Regions from separate parts of the Glutamicibacter sp. MCAF14 genome, predicted to be linked through region 2. Evidence: predicted binding sites of a transcription regulator. Region 2 holds the regulator's gene; each other region holds the start of a gene.
The links. The regulator LexA, encoded in region 2, represses DNA repair genes until DNA is damaged. The targets are predictions, from matches to a motif close to TCGAACANNTGTTCGA.
Positions count from the first base shown of each region.

Region 1: AB4Y71_RS17505 (LexA family protein) is a predicted target of LexA. The motif match lies at 2,675-2,690, and genes of this name have one in related genera.
Region 3: AB4Y71_RS12650 (LexA family protein) is a predicted target of LexA. The motif match lies at 2,800-2,815, and genes of this name have one in related genera.

Region 1 covers NZ_JBFREO010000016.1:19,562-24,536, reverse strand. The annotation lists gene AB4Y71_RS17520 (hypothetical protein) at 11-190, shown strand; gene AB4Y71_RS17515 (helix-turn-helix domain-containing protein) at 237-845, shown strand; gene AB4Y71_RS17510 (Y-family DNA polymerase) at 945-2,216, opposite strand; gene AB4Y71_RS17505 (LexA family protein) at 2,225-2,605, opposite strand; gene AB4Y71_RS17500 (hypothetical protein) at 2,788-3,183, shown strand; gene AB4Y71_RS17495 (hypothetical protein) at 3,200-3,769, shown strand; gene AB4Y71_RS17490 (ribosome modulation factor) at 3,842-4,051, opposite strand; gene AB4Y71_RS17485 (hypothetical protein) at 4,032-4,766, opposite strand; gene AB4Y71_RS17480 (M23 family metallopeptidase) at 4,950-4,975, opposite strand, start outside.
Region 2 covers NZ_JBFREO010000003.1:43,335-48,309, reverse strand. The annotation lists gene AB4Y71_RS05630 (ATP-dependent DNA helicase) at 1-1,101, shown strand, start outside; gene AB4Y71_RS05625 (glycoside hydrolase family 76 protein) at 1,240-2,295, shown strand; gene lexA (transcriptional repressor LexA) at 2,352-3,071, opposite strand; gene AB4Y71_RS05615 (LysM peptidoglycan-binding domain-containing protein) at 3,329-3,682, shown strand; gene AB4Y71_RS05610 (histidinol-phosphate transaminase) at 3,764-4,870, shown strand; gene hisB (imidazoleglycerol-phosphate dehydratase HisB) at 4,893-4,975, shown strand, end outside.
Region 3 covers NZ_JBFREO010000005.1:132,033-137,007, forward strand. The annotation lists gene AB4Y71_RS12640 (glycoside hydrolase family 3 N-terminal domain-containing protein) at 1-1,005, opposite strand, end outside; gene AB4Y71_RS12645 (Y-family DNA polymerase) at 1,078-2,370, opposite strand; gene AB4Y71_RS12650 (LexA family protein) at 2,360-2,776, opposite strand; gene AB4Y71_RS12655 (MFS transporter) at 3,047-4,252, opposite strand; gene AB4Y71_RS12660 (NAD-dependent epimerase/dehydratase family protein) at 4,368-4,975, shown strand, end outside.

The DNA of each region.
Region 1 (4,975 bases), on a different contig from region 2:
AGTAGGAAACATGGAAACGCCGCACATCATCGAAGATGCCCACCTGCTAGCGCTCATAGCCGAGGCCGAAAAGAACGTTGAAGAAGAACTGAAGGGCCGCGACCCCGAATGGCCTTCTTGCGCCGCCATAGCCTACGCGGAAATGGCCGAAACCTGCCGCCGCTTCCTGCGACTCCCCCACGCCCCCTAGCGCCGTCACAAGATAGTCTCACCTTCCCGAAAAGGATCTAACCACCATGAACACCCGAATAACTCCCGAAGAAGCCGCAGAGCTAGCAAATATCCCGGTCACCTCATTTCGCCAGCGCATGACCAGACTCAACGACACACCCAACGATCTAAGAGCACCCAAAAAGCCCGGAGAGCGCGCCCGGAGCTACGACGCTAAAAAAGTTACACAATGGATCGCGGACGGAATGCCCACCAAAACAGGCCCAAAAAACGCACCTCGGCCAACCGCCAAAAATGCCACTACCTACACCGCAACAGCCACCCGCTCAGGTCACCAAATTTCCGCACACTTCGCAGAGATTGACCTCACCGTGAGCGCCCGAACCGCTACCGAGCTTGAAGCACTCGCACAACAAAAAATAGCGGAAAGATTCAAAACCACACCGGCCAAAGTTCAAATCAACCTCAAATTCGAACTACCCACAAAAGCCCACGAACATCTAGACCAGCTCACCGAAGCTAAAGAACAGTTCAAAGAGATACACGCAAAGATCACTCAACTACAGCACGACACCGCCGCCGCGCTACTGGCCGCCGGTTGGAGCCATGCCGCCATAGCCGAAGTACTCGACGTTTCAAGCTCTCGCGTTTATCAAATCCTCAACACCAAATAAATGCCCGAGGGTAAAAAATAAAGTGTCACGTCCCCCAAAATCCGGCACAACCAAAACCCAAAACTAGAGCGCTCGCCGGTAACGGTAAGCGCTCTAGTTCTATGCGTGGGCAGTCGCTAGTTCGTCCCAGTGCGTTGTGTACCTCGGACTAAGCATGTTGCGGCGCATCTGCCATTCAGGAGCCGTGCGCAACCCCGCCAAGCCAAGCCCTAGACTGTGCGGCCCGTGACGGTGCTTAATTTCCTCGATCAACGGCCCAATGGCCTTTTCCTCATGCGCAGACACAAAAGGCTCTAAAAACGGCTGCTGGCCCCGTTTACGGAGGTCTGTAAGCATGATCCCCGCCCGAACATAATTCACCCCTGCCAGGATTTGCGGCAAAAGCTCTTTAGCGGCCTTAGCCAACACCACCGGATCAGCACTAGCGCCGGGCAATCTCACGGTGATAGTCGGCTGATGCTGCTGCTTGGTGCTGTGAAAACTCGTCATAGCCCACGCCGTGAGCAACCGCGCTTGCTTCTGGTGACGGTGCAGCTTGGCTGCTGCTTGCTGCGCGTACATGCCTAAAACTTGCTCCATCCCCGTTCGACTCGTCACCGGCTGAGCGAAAGCACGCGAAAAAATAAGCTGCCCCTTCACCTCCTGCGGCTCTTCCAAGGGAATGCAGCGCACCCCGCGAAGCTCTAAAACAATTCGCATCTGAACGATAGAGAACTTATCTCGGATCATGATTTCGTCCGAGTCCCGTAGATCCTTGATAGTCCAAATCCCAATGCCCTCTAACCGCTTGGCGGTGCGCTCGCCGATACCCCATATTTCTTTTGCCGGGAGTCGGGATATCAGGGCTTCGGTGGTGGCTTGGTCGGCGCGATCCCATACGCATACGCCGTGCAGCTCGTGAATATGCTTTGCGGCGTTGGTGCTGAGTTTTGCCAGGACTTTTGTTTTAGCTATGCCGACGCTGACCGGTAGGCCGGTGAGCTTAAGAATTTCGTTTTTGATGTTTTGGCCGAGTTGTTGCAGCTTGTCTGGCGTGCCGTGGACTTCAAGAAATGCTTCGTCCACGCTGTAGATTCCTAGCCGGTCGGTATAGCGGCCCAGAATGCTCATAACACGCTCGTGCATGTTGCCTATGTGCTCGTAATTGGATGATCTGGCGATCAGCCCCCAGCGGTCAGCATTGGCCGCTAACTGGAACCAGGGCGTGCCCATAGCTATCCCCAGGTCTTTAGCTTCTTGAGAGCGTGCGACTACTGCGCCGTCATTATTGGAAAGGATAATAACGGCTTTATCGCGTAGCTCAGGCTCAAAAAGTCGGGCCATGCTCACATAGGCGTTATTGATATCTACGTGCGCCACATATGAAGTCATGATGCCGCCTAAATGAGTTTATGCAGTGAGCGGGTAACTACGCCGAAAATAGACAGTTCAGACAGTTCAGGAACGGTGATATCTGGGTGCTCGCTGTTCTCTGCTTTGAGGGTTACACCGGTTGGCGTGACTAGTAGGCGCTTGACGGTGCTTTGTCCGTCTAAGGTTGCTACGACGATATGGCCGTCTTTCGGCTCGATGCCGCGATCAATAATGATTTCGTCGCCGCTGTAGATTCCGGCCCCGGTCATCGAGTCCCCGGAAACGCGCATGATATAGGTGCTAGCCGGGTCGCGTATGAGAATTTCGTCCAAACTAATTTTTGTGGCTGAGTAACCATCTGAAGGTAGCGGGAATCCTGCTGGTACAGCTCCGGCAAATTCGGTTATTTGGTGGTGTGGCTGCGACTCGGCCCCATATACGCGTATTCGATCAATTATCATTACTTCCCCATTGGCTAGAACATAAATTCTAGTCCATTAGGTTAGAACACGCTTCCGACATATAGCGTTCAGGGGTTTTGTCCGGGTTGGCCTGTAGCGTTGAATTATCTAACTATTAGGAGAATCCCTTGTTCGCAAAAGCCCTTATCCCCTCCGCAAATGGTCTTTCCCTTCCCCTCGTGATTGCGGTTCTTCCCGCGACTGACAAAACAACCGTTGACGCACTTCACAGCGTGGGTTGGAAAACCTATGGAAACGAATGCAAAGTGCCAGGCGCTCAGCTCACAATCACGGATGGCTTTGTTTTGTCCGTCAACGGCCTGGACTTCATTAAAGATTCAGTGAACCCAGCCGCTCCCGCTGGTTGGTGGGATGCCGTTTCAAAAATGAATGATCATGTCCTCGCGCTTGTGGTCGGCTCGGGTCATATTGACCTTCAATCACCGCAGCTTGCCGCCGAGTTTGCCGAACTAGTCGATAACCAAGACACAGCATTTTCGCTGGTTCCCCTTGTCCACCAGTAGCTAACGCGAGGCATCCATGATCCCTGATCTTCTAGACGAATTTCTCAATCCTTCCCAAGCGGATATCCCCCCATTCTTTGAACCCGGCTGGAACATCTGGATATGGCTAGGGCTTTGGGCACTGTTGGCCCTGTCTGCCTTCGTCGCATCCCGCGCCCAGGATTGGTGGGCAATGTCAGATTCGCTCTACGGAGTCCCCGCAGCCGCAGCCAAAGGCGGCGCTGTCATCGTCACTCTCGCGGCCCTATACGCCTTATTCACGCTTCCATTCACGATGTTCCGACACACTGAAACCTGGGCCTCATTCTGGCTGCTCTTAGTTGCCCTTGTGGCGCTCGCCGCGGTGGTCTTTTTCGCTCGCGCATTTGAGATTGTCCTCGATTATGACCGTCGCTTAGCTGTAGCGCCGTGGGCCGTGGCGGTGCTGCTGCCGGTGCTGGGAATCATTGCCGCGATTAATGAAGCGTTTACCAAGTTTGCCGGTCAGATTCCTACATCAGTAGCGGGGCTAATGGGCATTGTCAGCCTCGCCACCATCGGGATTATCATCTTCTTCATTTATGCAGCGGCCACCTCTCGGAGGTAAAAGCCGCTTCAAGCAAGGGGCCGGGCTAAACACGAAAATGTGTTTGACCCGGCCCCTTTTCAGTTCTGCAACCTATTCAGTTTCTTCTGCCGCAGCTCGGTTAGCTCTGGCTCTGTCTGTGCGGCTTGCAGCGTATCCCCGAAACCAAGCTTTCTGCTTAGTTTCGCTTTCGTCGCTGCCACTTTCATAGGGATTATCTCTAGGATGTTTGCCCTCTAGATAGGCTTGATATCCCTCAGTTTGTGCCTGGAAAATCAGGACGCTACCAGCTGTTCGGGACATTTTCGAATTCCTCCATTCGGGAATTGTTGGCTGCTTTGGCGTCTTGCGCCCAACCGTACATTTGGTGTCGGTATGAAGCCAACGTATGCCGCCCATTATTTGCGAACCACGATTGCAGCTCTTCGCTGCCGTACTTTTTCACGCGAGATACGGGGCCGCTGAATAGGGAGAAATCATCAATTCCCTTGCGTGCGCCTTCTTCATTGACCATGAATGAAAGTTCGTCAGTGCATTTCTTATACTGCGCGTAAACGTAGTAATCATATTCTTCTCGGGCGCGTTCGTGAGCTGTCAGCTTACGGGCTGGACGCGCTGATAGATTCACTACCGGCTCGTTATCAATCTCAACTTCATAGCCTGTTGAATAGTCCTCATATTCCAACGTCTTCAGCTCTCGCTCTTCGCGCTGGTTAATCAACAATTCCATTTTTTCGGCTGCTTCAGGGTCATCCCCAAGCTCCCCGGCCAACTCTGCTAATTCGTCCCATGATAGGGAATCTACTAGCTCAGGAGTGATTGTCTCGGCAACTGTGGGTACGGCTGGCCCTAAAGGCTGCTGCTGTACCCCTTCAGACTCACTAGGAGCCGCTTTGATACCGGCTGCACTCTGCATATGAGTTGTCAGGTTCTCATACGAGTTCATGAGCCGCTGGAAGCGCTTTTGATACTGATCTTCTGACAGATCGTTTTCTCTTGCTTCCAGTCTTTTTGCCATGCGATTAGCGCATGTTCTAGCGTTTGCGAGTGCTATTACATGCGGGTTGCTATGGTACGGGCAACGACGGCCACCATGCGCCACGTCTCTACACATTGCCACACCCCTTCCAAACTTGTCTTGTCCCCATAGAAACAATAATGGCGTGGCCCTACCTCAAAAGGAAGTAGGGCCACGCTTTCATTACCAGGCAATATCGCTAATCCCTG
Region 2 (4,975 bases):
GTGCCCACAGGCTTGCTGGAACAGGGCCTGCGCGAAGATATGGGCATTGCCCTGAACGACATTGTGGAGCAGGCCCGCTTGGCGCTGGCATTGTCCAAGCCGGAAGCCAATGCGCCGGCCGATGGCGGTCGGCAGACCGCACGCTCCCAGCTGCAAGCCGTTATGGATGATGCGATTCGCATGCTCGAATGCGAAGAGCGGCGCGAGGTCCTCTACACCACCCGTCCACGCGAATTCGTCGAAGGCCGAGGCTACGTCGAGGCTGATGAAACTCAGCCGGCCACCTTGAACGTGGCGCCACTGTCGGTAGCCGGCAAGTTGCGCGAAGGCCTGTTCGACGGACGCACGGTCATCTTGACCAGCGCCACGTTGGCCATCGGATCGCAGTTTGATTCAGTCGCAGGTTCCCTGGGCTTGATGGGTGCTGGCGCACCCTCTTGGACCGGCGTGGACGTGGGCAGTCCCTTCGATTACCCGAAGCAGGGCATCCTCTATGTCGCTAAGCACCTGCCGAAGCCCGGCCGTCAGCTAGCGGCCGAGACCTTGGATGAGATTGAAGACCTGATCAAGTCCTCGGGTGGCGGCGCCTTGGCGTTGTTCACTTCCAAGCGTTCTGCAGAAGAAGCAGCCAGCATCTTGCGCGAGCGCCTGGACGTCGAAATCTTGTGCCAGGGCGAAGCCAGCATGAAATCATTGGTCGAGCAATTCAGCAGCGAACGGGACACCTGCCTCTTTGGAACCATGACCCTGTGGCAGGGCGTGGACGTGCCCGGTGATTCGTGCCGCCTGGTGATCATCGACAAGATCCCTTTCCCGCGCCCCGATGATCCTATCTCCAAGGCCCGTTCTGAGGACGTAGCCAAACACGGTGGCAATGGGTTCATGCAGGTTGCCGCGACGCACGCGGCGATCCGCCTGGCCCAGGGTGCTGGGCGCTTGATCCGCTCGGTTGGGGACAAGGGCGTTGTAGCGATCCTTGATTCGCGGATGGCCACGGCACGGTACGGAAGCTTCTTGAAAGCTACCTTGCCACCGATGTGGCCAACGGTTGATAAGAAGGTCATCTCCGGTGTTCTCAAGCGTCTGAACCCGGGCGAATAACAGCCATTGCCAACATATGATTCTGAGCTGCCCCTGGATAAGGGGCAGCTCAAGTCATTTAACCGCCAGCGGCTTGAAGGTTTCCTGATGCGCTAATGTCGGCATTAGAAGCGATAATTCTTGAGTCGGAAAGGCGCCATGGATTCCATGCAGGTATTGGCACATCAAACCGCGATCGATACCCACGCTCGCTTTGGGTATCGCCTCATGGGGTTGCCTGGAACGTGGATTGGACGCAGCTACAGCACAGCGCAACGATTGCTCGATGGAAGCATGCTCAGCGACCTCAACGGGCTCTCGCATCCCTTCAGTGAATGGAACTACTGGTGGCAAGCTCATTACCTGGATGCCATCATCGATGATGGTTACGCGTACCTGAATGAAGGCAACGACAAGCTGGCTGGCGAAGCACTGGCCCTGGCCAACGCCTTATTGCGTGGCATCCACCTGCGGAACTTCGGGGTCCTGCCCAACTATTTTTTCGACGATATGGCATGGCTGGCCCTGGCCAGCGAACGCTTGGTTCGGTTCACCCATGAGGCGTCCGGTAAGAAGAACAAGCATGCACAGCTGGCAGTGCGAGTGCTGGGCAAGCAGCTTCATCAAGGCAAGGATGATGTACTGGACGGTGGCCTGTACTGGTCCAGGAAGCGGGACTTCAAAAACACGCCCGCTAACGCGCCAGCGGCATTGTTCTTCGCCCGTACTGGACAGAAGGAAATCTCGCGTGAGCTTCTGCAATGGCTGGAAGCTAAGCTGTTCAGCTCTGAACACGGACTGTACTTGGACGGACTGCGGATAAATGAACGCGGACACCGGCTGGAACCAGCGGTCTACAGTTATAACCAGGGAACCGTCCTTGGTGCATTGCTTGAGCTCGGCGAACCTGCGGACCTGGCTCATGCCCAGGTGCTGATCAAAGCGACCGCGCAGTCCCTGGCCTCGGAATCAGGGGTGCTGGCATTCAACCATGGAGGAGATGGCAACCTGTTTGCGGGGATCCTCTGCCGCTATCTGGCTCTTGCCGCCACCGATGAGCGGTTGGAGGCCTCTAGCCGAGACACCGCCAAGACGCTGGTCATGGCGACCGCGCATCATCTAAAAGACCAAGAGCCACGCCGGCTTTCAGCAGCAGTGCAGCGTTGGATGATCTTCTGCGCCGCGGCCGGCCTCGAATCAAGCACTGGGCGCTAGCGCATTAAACGAAGATTGCGCTGGTGCCAAGCACCAGCGCAATCGAGGGGCAACTATTAGAGTGAGCGCATGACGGAGACTACACGTCCCATGATGGTTGCTGCATCGCCCAAAATTGGTTCGTAGCGCGAGTTTTGCGGAAGCAACCACGTATGCCCATCGCGCTGGCGGAACGTCTTGACCGTGGCTTCTTCGTCGAGCAGTGCTGCGACGATATCCCCGTTGTCTGCCGTCTGCTGGCGACGGACAACTACCCAGTCGCCATCGCAAATCGCAGCGTCAACCATTGAATCGCCGGATACCTTGAGCATGAACAATTCGCCATGTCCAACGAGCTGACGAGGCAACGAGAAAACATCTTCGACGGATTGTTCGGCCAGGATTGGGCCACCAGCGGCAATGCGACCTACCAGCGGGACCATGGTGGTGTCAGCGGAAGTGCTCAGCTCAATGATCTTGGCGTCTTCGTTGATGACTGGCTCTGCTGGTTTCGAAGCTTCAGCAGCCTCTGAATCTTCGGCCAGCTGCAGCGGGAGCAGGATTTCCATGGCGCGCGGACGGCGTGGATCGCGACGGATGTAGCCCAGCTTTTCCAACTGGCTCAGCTGGTGAGTCACGCTCGAAAGGCTCTTGAGGCCAACTGCGTCGCCAATCTCACGCATCGATGGTGGATAGCCGTTCTTGCCGATAGACCGCTGGATCGTCTCCAGGATCTTCTTTTGGCGAATCGTCAGCGAACGTGCATTCGATCGGGGAGTGCGTTGTGAAGCTGACATGAGATTTTGCCTTCCCTAGCAAATATTCGAAAGTTCGTAAGTCCAAACTGTCGGAGCTAGATGGTGTGATGTTTTCATTGCTCGTCTACTTCGAAATCTTAGTAGATAAGCGAGCTTCTTTCAAAGATTTGTTCGAAAACTTCTGGACAAGTTCTGCAAACCTCTGTTAGAACAGATATACGAAGTTAGAACAAGTTTTCGAATCGATAGTTTCGAATACACATTCGCATCACTTGAATTTTTGAGGAGACAAAGTCATGGCAACCGTCGCACTTGACTCAAATCAGACCCAGACGCCACTAAAGATCCGCATCAACCGCCGCGGATGGGCCGTGCTGGTTGGACTGCCTATTTTTGCACTCACCGTCGCAGCAGCGTTCTTCATCGCAATGTTTTCTTCCGACGCGCATGCTGCAGCGAACACTCCGGCGGGAATCGAAACCGTGGACGTCACCGTTATTCCAGGAGATACCCTGTGGAGTCTGGCCCGGGAATACGCCACTGGCTATGACATAACCTCCGCGGTCGACCACATCGCAGAATTGAACGCGTTGAACAGCAGCGAAATCCAGATCGGCGAGACCTTGTCCATTCCGGTCCTCGCTGGCTAGCTTGCACCACCTGCCTCAGGTTTGTTACCTGCCCTCGTAGCGGATTCACCTGCAGGCACACTGCGCACGTAGACTTGATGCGTGAATGACCGCAGTGAACTTTTGAGTCAGCTGCCCTTGCGTGAGAATCTCCGCGGGCTATCCCCTTATGGCGCACCACAAATTGATGTGCCCATTCAGCTGAACGTCAACGAGAACACCCATCCGTTGCCACCAACAGTCGTAGACGCCATTTCCCAAGAAGTGGCCAAGGCTGCGGCAACGTTGAACCGCTACCCGGACCGCGAATTCACCGAACTGCGTGAATTGCTCGCCGATTACCTGGGGCATTCGCTGACCAAGGAAAATATCTGGGCTGCTAACGGCTCCAATGAAATCCTTCAGCAAATCCTGCAAGCCTTTGGCGGTCCTGGCCGTTCGCTGATGAGCTTCGCTCCTACCTACTCCATGTACCCACTGCTTGCTAGTGGAACAGACACGTCTTACATTGCCGGAACGCGCGCTGCAGATTTCACCCTGTCCGCTGAATCCGCGGCCGCACAGGTGCGCGAGCACAAGCCGAATATCGTATTTCTCTGCTCGCCCAACAACCCCACCGGCACGGCGCTTGGCCTGGACGTCATCACCGAAGTGTATGAAGCCCTGAGCGAGCATGACGGCGTGCTGATCGTCGACGAAGCCTACGCAGAGTTCTCATTGGCCAGCACCAAATCCGCACTGACCTTGCTCGATGGCCGCCAGCGTTTGATCGTCTCGCGCACCATGTCCAAAGCCTTCGGGCTGGCCGGCGCACGCGTAGGCTATTTGGCTGCAGCTCCTGAAGTTACTGACGCGATCCGGTTGGTGCGGTTGCCGTACCACCTCTCGGCAGTTACCCAAGCGACCGCCATTGCCGCGTTGAAGAACATTGAGCTGTTGCTGGCCCAAGTTGAAGACATCAAGTCGCAACGCGACCGTATTGTCACCCGACTGAAGGAACTTGGCCTCAAGCCTTCGGTCTCCGATTCCAATTTCGTGTTCTTTGGTGGTGTTGAAGATCCCCATGCTATTTGGGAAGGGCTGTTGGAAGCCGGCATCATCATCCGCGACAATGGAATCCCGGGAACCCTGCGCGTCACTGCAGGAACCGAATCCGAAACCACAGCCTTCTTAGAACGGCTTGCCGAACTGCTCGGCTCACAGAAGTAATCCAAGACAAGCGAAGGAAGACATGTCTGCCGAATTGATTGGTGCACGCCGCGCCCGCATGGAACGCGTCACCAGCGAATCGTCCGTATTCGTTGAACTGGACCT
Region 3 (4,975 bases), on a different contig from region 2:
CAAGCCGGTAATGATCTTCGATGAAAACGGTGCATCGTTTTTCGCATCTAATTTGGCATAGCGGGCGTTGGAAACCATGACCCACGATTTGTCCTGCTCGATAGCCCGTTCGAAGGGCTGCAGATCACTGGAGTTCGCATCAATTTTCGTATCGGCCACCCCGCTATTGGTATCGGTGTTTTTGGCGACACGGCCCAGCCCGGGGAAGTGCTTGACCACCGGCTGCACTCCTTGGGAATGAAGCGCTTCATTCACTGTTGCCATCGTTTTGGCAACCGCGGTGGCATCGTGGGCGTATTCGCGGCCAAAGTAGCCAATAGGTGCATTGCCGGTGCCGAGTTCGGCAGGAACCACATCAGCCACCGGAGCCAGGTTCACGTTGATGCCCGCCTCAACCAGCTGCTTTCCCACTGCGCCGAGCTCACGTTTCAGCTTCGAGGGGGACCAGCCTCCTTGCGTCAACGCGGTTGGCAGTTCGGTGAAACCCGGGCCCTGCAGCACCCGAACAAAACCACCTTCTTGGTCGGTAGCCACCCATACCGGCAAGTCCGCCGGCACGTTGGCTTCCAAGCTCTGCGTAATTTGCTGAACCTTGGCGGAAGTCTGCTTCACAGACAACTGCGAGCGCCCGCGCAGGAACACATTGGAAATTCCCTGTTTCTTCAGCGCAGAAATTTCAGCTGCACTCGCTCCCGTCGCCGGGACACCAGCCATCACGAGGCTGGAAGCCTGTTCGCTGACGCTTAGTTCGTTTGCCAATGCTTCGGCCTGCTCACGCGGTGAAGGTTGCTGGCTCTGCGTGGGCATCGTGTCGAGGTGGCTGCTAGATGCGCTGCTCTGGCTGGGAGCAGTTGGCTGCGCAGGAGCCGTCGGATCACTGGAGCTGTTGACACTGGTCGTTGGCGTGCTCGGAGCCGGTTTTCCTGCATTCGGCGCACTGCAGCTAGCGAGCATCAGCGTCATCAGCATTCCGGCTGACAAGAGCTGCTTGGCACGTGTTGTCATGCGATCATCTTCCCATCGAAATCTGCGAGGTTCCCGAAGAAGACTCGACGATGCGCTGTCCTTTGGCTGGCCCTAGGCCTGAACCACCAAGAGCTCGTCCCAGTCCGTGGTGCAACGCTGTGAAATGTGTTCACGTTTCATCGACCATTCAGGGCTCTTAGCCATTCCTGCATGCCCCAGGCCGATGGACTTGGCTCCGAAGCGAACGGAAATATCTTGAACTACCGAGGAGACATTTTCTTGTTCTTCGGCAGCCGGATCCGTGCTCTGTCCAAAGAGATCCAGCTGTTGTTCTCCGGGTGAATCACTAAGCCCTGAAAGGATCACTCCCCCGCGGACGTAGTCAATTCCCGGCTGCATCAGGTCGCGCATCGCAGCAATGGCCAGCTTGCTGAGCAGAATGGGATCCCGTGTCGGCCGGGGCAGGCGCACCTGTGCGCTCGGGAAGGACGCTTCTCCCCGGGCGAATCGGCTCGTTCCCGCGGTCACGGTGAGCAGTGCTGCATATCGGCCTTCGCGAGCCAGCCGGCTGGCGGCCTTTTGCGCATAGATCGACATGACTTCTTCCATTGCCTCATGGGTTCGTACCGGAGTGGAGAAGGAACGGGTGAACATGACTTGGCCGCGGTCCGCTCGTTCTTCCACCGGTCCGATGCAACGCTGCCCATTGAGTTCGAAGACCGTTCGCTGCAAGACGACCGAAAACTTCTTGCGGATCGCCAGCGGATCAGCTGCCTGCAGGTCCGCGATGGATTCAATACCCATCGCTGCCAGCTTGGCACCGGTCTTGCGGCCCACTCCCCAGACATCGGTCACCGGCACTCGGTGCAGAATATTCTCCAGCACTTCGGGGTCCATGAGCTGCTGGACGCAGACTCCGCCAAGTCCCGGATTGTGTTTGGCGATATGGTTGGCCAGCTTCGCCAGGGTCTTGGTTGATGAGACGCCAACACACACCGGCAAGCCAATGCTCTGGTCAATGGCAGCACGGATTTGGGCGGCAACACTGCGCACCTGTTCCAGATTGCCTTCCAGCCCGACGAAGGACTCGTCGATGGAGTACACCTCGTGCCAGGTTCCATAACGACCTAGCAATTCCATGACGCGGGCGGACATGTCGCCGTACAGCTCATAGTTGCTCGAACGCACCGCAAGGTTATGGGAGTCCATATAGCGCTGGACCTTGAAGAACGGCTCCCCCGTAGGAATACCCAGATCCTTGGCTTCCTGGGAACGAGCGACCACGCAGCCGTCATTGTTCGATAGCACCACAACCGGGCGATTGCGCAGCGAATAGTCGAAGGCCCGCTCGCAGGAGACGTAGAAGTTATTCACATCCACCAGGGCCACGTGATCAGCGGACATGATGCAGGCACCTGGTAATCACGCCGAAGACGTTGACTTCATCGCCTTCGGTCAGCACCACAGGCAGCGGCGATTCATCGCTGAGCAGCCCGACTTCTTGGCCATCGTTCTGCCAGCGGCGCACCAGCATCTGCCCGTTGAGGTTCACGATCACCACAGAGCCATGGCGCACGGAGAGCGAACGGTCCACGATTACTTCATCGCCGTCATGGATTCCTGCTGATTGCATGGCGTTGCCGGAGACGCGCATGATGAAGGTGGAAACCCGGTCACGCACCAGCAAACGGTTCAGATCCAGGCCGCCGTCGAAATAATCGCGGGCTGGCGAGGGGAATCCCATTGCAGAGACCGCTTGGACCGGTCCATGGCTGGCACCCGGAGGCATCATTTCTTGTTCGTCAGCCACACCCACCACTCCCTGCTGAAAGCTAGTACAAATATTCGAATACTTGATTGTATCGTGTTGCGGCGCAGCACTTCACCTCCAGCGGACTCCCCGTTTGGGTTCGGCAAGACAGTACTTCAACACCACGGGTCAGAGGTGGCAGAAATTATTGGAACCGTTGAAGGAAGGATCTCCTTTACCTGATGCCTGGCTCGCGCGCTGAGCCATGATTTCAGTGATCGGAGCTCGTTCAGGCAACAGCCCCGGAGTGAAATGCTGCGTAGCGGCGACTCATCGATTCGAGATAGGACTTTGTCCGTTCCTGCGCTTGAGCAATACAAGGCTCAAGGCGATAGCCAGTAGCGTCCCGGCACCGGAAAAGATGATAACCAGCTGGGCAGGCTCAACAAACAACCCCGGGGTCCCGACAAGATATCCCAGCGCAACCATGATGTTGATCATCATCCGAAGCTGGGCCCACGCCGCACCATGCCGGGATTCTGGCACGTAGTCGTAGATCGCCGTTCGCACCCCAGTATTATGCAGCCCGTTGCCCACTCCGCCCAGTAAGAAGACCACAGCCAGACCCGCAGGATTAGCCCAAAGCCCCTCAACCAGAATTGCGGCTCCGACTCCAGCACCACCGAGCAGGATCGGCAGCGCGTTGCGCGCGCCAAACCGCTGGTTGCCGCCAACCAGCGAACCGGCCACAGCTCCCAGCGACCAAGCCCCCAGCAGTACCGCGTACCCGGTGTCCGTGGCGGTCACTTCACGCAGATAGAACACCCCGGCCACCCCCTCGGCAGCCGTGAACAACACAATGGCCGCCATTGGAAGCAACAGCACACGCAGACGCCAGTCGTGCAGCAAGACCGCGGTGCTTCGTGCAGCAGCGGCCGCATGCGGCGCGGTAGGCGCGGCGGACGCAGCAGTTTCATCCGGATTCGAGCGCTGCGAAGAAAAGAGCAGCACCGCCGCCACGGCGAGGATCACGAAACCTAACGCCGCGCACCACAGCGCAACACCCAGGCCACGTGCTGCAAAAACGAAGGAAGCAACGGCAGGGGCAATGATGCCGGCCAGCGAGGTCGCCACCACAAGAAAGCTGCTGGCCCGGGCGACGCTGAATCCCCCGCGGATTCGTGGGATGAGTTTGAAGATCACTGCACCGTTGACGACAGCGCAAACGCTGGCCACGGACATCAGAGCCAAGCTGGCAATGATGCTTCCGGCCAGCGCCATGGCTGCAAATACCAGTACGTGCAGACCTAGATTGATGATCCATACGCGCCAAAGCGCAGAACCGTCCACCCAGCGCCCCACCCAAGGAGCAAAGACCACCGGAGGCACCAGCCCTGCCAAGAATAATGCGGTGACGCCCCATGACCCCAGTTCGTCTGCCGCTGCAAGGGTCAAAGCGAAAACGGCCATGCCCTCGCCGAGCATGGAGAAGAAGGCCACGGCAGCAAAGATCACGCAACGCGCTGACGCACCCATGCTCCTCCTGCCTTTGACCACTTGACGGTTGGCCAACTCGATCGACTCCCGCCAAAGTCCTAGTCTAGAGGCAGAAGAATTCACGCCACCTACTGCAACGCACCCAAGGAGTCTCGTGAAGGTATTACTGGTCAGCTGCGGAGATGTCGCTACCGAAGCCGGACTGCGTTTCCACGCCCATGGCCATGAGGTCACTGCCTGGCGCCGCCAGGCAGACAAGCTCCCTGGCCAATTCACAGGCCACAGCGTGGACTTGCTCGTGCCTGCTAAGTGGCCGGCCATCGACCCGGAAACCGACATCGTGGTACTGACCCCCGTTCCGGTCACGCGCGACGCTGAAGGCTACCAACGCAGCTACTTGAACGTGGCCAAGGAGCTGGCTACCCGCGTCGCGGCGGACTGCCCGAAGCTGCGACGTTTCATCTACGTCTCCTCCAGCGCCGTCATGGGCGGTGAAGCAGGTCAATGGGTCGATGAATCCGCGCCGTTGGCTCCAACCCGCGAGACTTCGAAGGTCTTGGCGCAGACCGAAATCGCGCTCGCCGGCAGCGGATTGCCAGTGACCATTTTGCGAGCCTCTGGAATTTACGGACCGGGACGCACCCGCCTGATCGACATGGTTCGCTCAGGCACTGCGCAGCTGCCAATACAGTCGCACTGGACCAATCGCATCCACCGCGATGATCTGGCCCAAGCCATAGTCCATGTCGCCGCTCTTGGCGA